2 regions of the Pseudarthrobacter quantipunctorum genome follow, and region 2 is predicted to be linked to the other one. Evidence: riboswitches for the same ligand, from Rfam matches in the RefSeq annotation. Region 2 holds a riboswitch; the other holds the start of a gene.

Region 1 (2,197 bases), 1.5 Mb from region 2:
CCGTCAAGCAGCACGGCATTATCGGTGGCGCTGCCCGGCTGCAGCACCACGATCCGGTCCACCAGGTCCTTCCACACGGACACCCGGTGCTCCACCACAACCAGCGTGGCACCGGTTTTGTCCAGGCAGCGGCCCACGGCGTCGCGGACTTCCAGCACACCTGCCGGGTCCAGGTTTGCAGTGGGCTCGTCAAGCAGGATCAGGCCCGGACGCATGGCGAGGATCCCTGCCAGCGCCAGGCGCTGTTTTTGCCCGCCGGAGAGGGCAGACGTCGGATGGTCCAGCGGCAGGTGGGAGAGCCCGACGTCGTCCAGCGCCTCGTGCACGCGGGCCCAAATGGCGTCGCGGGGCACGGCGAGGTTTTCGGCGCCGAAGGCGACGTCATCGCCAACGCGGGAGAGGACCACCTGCGTCTCCGGGTCCTGCTGCATCAGTCCGGCCCGGCCGCGCTGCTCCCGGGGCACGGCGCCGTCAACCAGCAGCGAGCCCGTCTCGTCGGAGTCCCCGGCGTCGCCGCCGTCGTCGTTTATGTCCCCCAGCACCCCTGCCAGGGCGTGGAGGAGCGTGGACTTGCCGGCACCGGAAGGTCCCAGGAGAAGCACCCGCTCCCCCGGGCGGATCTCCAGGTCGAGGGCACGCACGGCCGGTTTGGTGCGCCCTGCATGGCGCCAGCCCCAGCCGCGGGCCGTGACGGCAGCCGGACGCACCGCGACGGATGCCTCATGCCGCGAAAGGGCGCCCATCAGGAAAAGACGGGCTCCGTTGCCGCCTTGCGTGATGCAAAGGAGCTCAGCACACCGGTCCTGGCCAGGCCGCGGGTGGCAACCCAGGACAGTGCCCCGGCGATGATGGCGCCGGAGATGGCGGTGAAGATGATGTACGCCAGCTTGTCGCCGGCGGCGTAGGCGATGTTCCAGCCCCACGGTGCGAACGAGTCGTTCAGGCCGCAGAAAAGACCGGCGGCAGCGCCTGCCAGCAGGGCTACGGGCAGGTTGAACTTCCGGTACACGAAGATGGCGAAGATGATCTCCGCGCCAAGGCCCTGCACGAACCCGGAGAACAGTACGGACGCCCCGTACTGGGAGCCCATGAGCAGTTCACCGGTGGCGGCCACCGTCTCGCAGAAGAGCGCAGCGCCGGGCTTGCGGATAATAAGCATGCCCAGAACGGCCGGAATCATCCAGCCGCCGGCGATCAGGCCGGTCAGGGGCGGGTAGACGGCGTTCATGGGTCCGGAGACTGCGGCGGCCCCCTGGGACCAGGCCCAGAAGATGACGCCGCCGGCGACGGCGATGAGGGCCGCCACCACGATGTCCACGACGCGCCAGGACTTGCCGGCGGTTTTCTTGACTGCTGTTGTTGCCATGTGGTCCTCCTGAGGAACAGGAGGGGAAAGTGGGCGCGGTTTCCGGCACTGCTGCCGCTGCGCGCACTTCGAGAACTCGACTCCCTTGCGCCGGTACTAACCGGATCAGGTTCGAGGGTCTGCGGCTGTCCGCACTCTCAGCGCCCACCTGCGGTCCCTGGCATGGCCAGTGATGCCGACGGCGGCGCTCCCCTGTCGTTGAATGATTCTGTTGGTGAAATATTCGCCCTGTTGGGCGTGGTTCAGTTTACCGCAGGGAGGGGTAGATTGTGGGCCATGACTGCGAATCCACCAGATATGACCGGGTACGATCCGGATTCCCATGCTGCCCAGCCGGAGGGATCCCTGGAAGCACTGATCGCCCGGATTGAGGCGGAGGTCCGGGAGCTGCAGTTTCCCGGCTTCTCCATGGACGACGCCCTGAACCTGGGGCTGCTCCTGGTGGAGTTGGGCAAGGAGCGCGGGCTGCCCATCGCCATCGACATCAGCAAGGGCGAGCAGGTCCTCTTCCACGCTGCCCTGCCGGGGGCAACGCCGGACAACGGGCACTGGATCGGGGCCAAGAAGCGGACCGCCGCCCGTTACGAGGTCCCTTCCCTGCTGGTGGGGCTGCGCGCCAGGGTTCAAGGAGGACGGATCGAGGACAACGCCTGGTTCGACCAAACCCGCTATGCCGCGCACGGCGGCTCCTTCCCGCTCTACGTCACCGGAGTGGGTGCCGTGGCAACCGTCACCGTGTCCGGTTTACCGCAGGTGCAGGACCATGACCTGGTGGTCGAGGCCCTCCGTGACATCCTCAGGCAGGCAAGCGCGGACTGACGCGGGGACGCC
Region 2 (2,197 bases):
TCCCACAATGAACGCATATGCGCCGCATAGCGCGGGAACTTGGGTAAAGCCTGCGCTGCAATGTCGGGAAAGGTGGCGATGTTGACCAGGGTGGGCACAATGGGCACCTCCTGCTCGACGAACCGGGGCAGGTGCCGCGGCAGGAGGCCTGTGGCGTGCTCCACGCAGTCGATGCCGGCGTCCAGCACGTCGTCGAGCGTCTCTTCCGCGAAGCAGTGCGCCGTAACGCGTGCGCCCTCATCATGGGCGGCGTGGACGGCGTCACGGACGACGGCGGCAGGAAACGAAGGCGCCAAGTCGCCGGCGTCGCGGTCAATCCAGTCCCCCACAAGCTTGACCCAACCGTCACCTTCCCTGGCCTGCTTACGCACAGCTTCCACCAGGCCGTCCGGTTCCACTTCCTCAGCGAACCCCCGCAGGTACCGCCGCGTGCGCGCAACGTGGCGGCCGGCTCGGATCAGCACCGGGACGTCGTTCCTGCCCTGCAGCCATCGGGTATCCGCAGGGGAACCTGCGTCGCGGACCAGCAGGGTGCCGGCGTCCAGGTCCGTCCGTGCCTGTTCTTCGGCAGTCAAAGCATCCACCGGCCCGCCCGCACCCAGCCCGATGTGGCAGTGCGCATCCACAAAGCCAGGCAGCACCCATCCCGCCAGAATCCTGTCCGGGGCCTTTGCCGGCCGGCGGAACGTCAGCCGACCGCCAACGGACCAGAGCCCGTGCTGCTCAGTGCCCGGCCCGGTCAGGACCGTCCCCGTGAACTCGATAATTTCTGCCATGAATTTGCCTCTTTCCCGCCGGGACAGGCTAGCACCGCGTGATGTGACAAGCCCCGCTTCAAGGCGTGTGGTAGCTTTCATCCTGACCACACGGGTGCCCCTGCAGGGGCTGAGATCGGGCTGACGCAGCCTGCGACCGTCGAACCTGTCCGGGTAATGCCGGCGAAGGAAGTGAGTATTCCTTGAGTACACCCAATCAGCAGCTGAACCCTGCCCTCAACAACCCGGGTGCCGGTCCTGCCGGCAACCAGCCCCCCGTAACGCAATCCCTGAAACCCCACTCCCTGGCATACCTCGAGGACGCCGGGAACGGGATCCGCGTTCCCGTGACCGAAATCAGGTTGGAACCGTCACCCAACGGCGTGCCAAACCAGCCGTTCCGGACCTACCGGACCGCCGGTCCGGGGAGCGACCCCGTTCAAGGCCTTCCTCCTGTCCGCAAGGACTGGATCGAAGCACGGGCAGACACGGAAGCGTACAGCGGCAGGGAAAGGAACCTGCTCGACGACGGCCGCTCGGCTGTGCGCCGCGGCGCCGCCAGCGCAGAGTGGAAAGGAGCAGCTCCGGTGCCCCGCCGCGCCGTCGACGGCAGGACCGTCACCCAGATGCACTACGCGCGGCAAGGAGTGATCACCCCGGAGATGCGCTTCGTGGCGCTGCGCGAGAACTGCGATGTTGAACTGGTCCGCAGCGAACTGGCCGCGGGCCGGGCCATCATCCCCAGCAACATCAACCACCCGGAATCCGAGCCGATGATCATCGGCAAGGCCTTCCTGGTGAAAATCAACGCCAACATCGGCAACTCCTCGGTCATCAGTTCAATCGCCGAAGAGGTGGACAAACTGCAGTGGGCAACCCGGTGGGGCGCAGACACCGTCATGGACCTCTCCACCGGGGATGACATCCACACCACCCGGGAATGGATCATCCGCAACTCCCCGGTTCCCATCGGCACCGTCCCCATCTACCAGGCCCTGGAGAAGGTCAACGGCGAAGCCAACGCCCTGACATGGGAGATCTTCCGTGACACCGTGATCGAGCAGTGCGAGCAGGGCGTCGACTACATGACCATCCATGCCGGCGTGCTGCTCCGGTACGTTCCCCTGACCGCCAACCGGGTCACCGGCATCGTGTCCCGTGGCGGATCGATCATGGCCGGGTGGTGCCTGGCGCACCACCGGGAGAACTTCCTCTACACACACTTCGACGAACTCTGCGAGATTTTCGCGAGGTACGACGTCGCGTTTTCCCTGGGCGACGGGCTGCGGCCAGGGGCAACAGCCGATGCCAACGACGCAGCCCAGTTTGCCGAGCTGGACACCCTCGCCGAGCTCACGCAGCGTGCCTGGGAGTACGACGTCCAGGTGATGGTGGAGGGCCCGGGCCATGTCCCGTTCCACCTGGTCCGGGAGAACGTCGAA

What was found. Region 2 has a riboswitch for thiamine pyrophosphate ahead of thiC (phosphomethylpyrimidine synthase ThiC). Riboswitches for the same ligand answer to the same signal wherever they lie in the genome.
Region 1: linked by a shared signal. The riboswitch ahead of WHH00_RS00340 (ECF transporter S component) and the one ahead of thiC (phosphomethylpyrimidine synthase ThiC) in region 2 are both predicted to bind thiamine pyrophosphate.

The regions. Positions count from the first base shown of each region.
Region 1 is NZ_CP148033.1:78,040-80,236, reverse strand. It holds gene WHH00_RS00345 (ABC transporter ATP-binding protein) at 1-743, opposite strand, end outside; gene WHH00_RS00340 (ECF transporter S component) at 743-1,366, opposite strand; TPP riboswitch at 1,431-1,570, opposite strand; gene WHH00_RS00335 (heme-degrading domain-containing protein) at 1,643-2,185, shown strand.
Region 2 is NZ_CP148033.1:1,607,535-1,609,731, reverse strand. It holds gene WHH00_RS07355 (amidohydrolase family protein) at 1-776, opposite strand, end outside; TPP riboswitch at 857-964, shown strand; gene thiC (phosphomethylpyrimidine synthase ThiC) at 959-2,197, shown strand, end outside.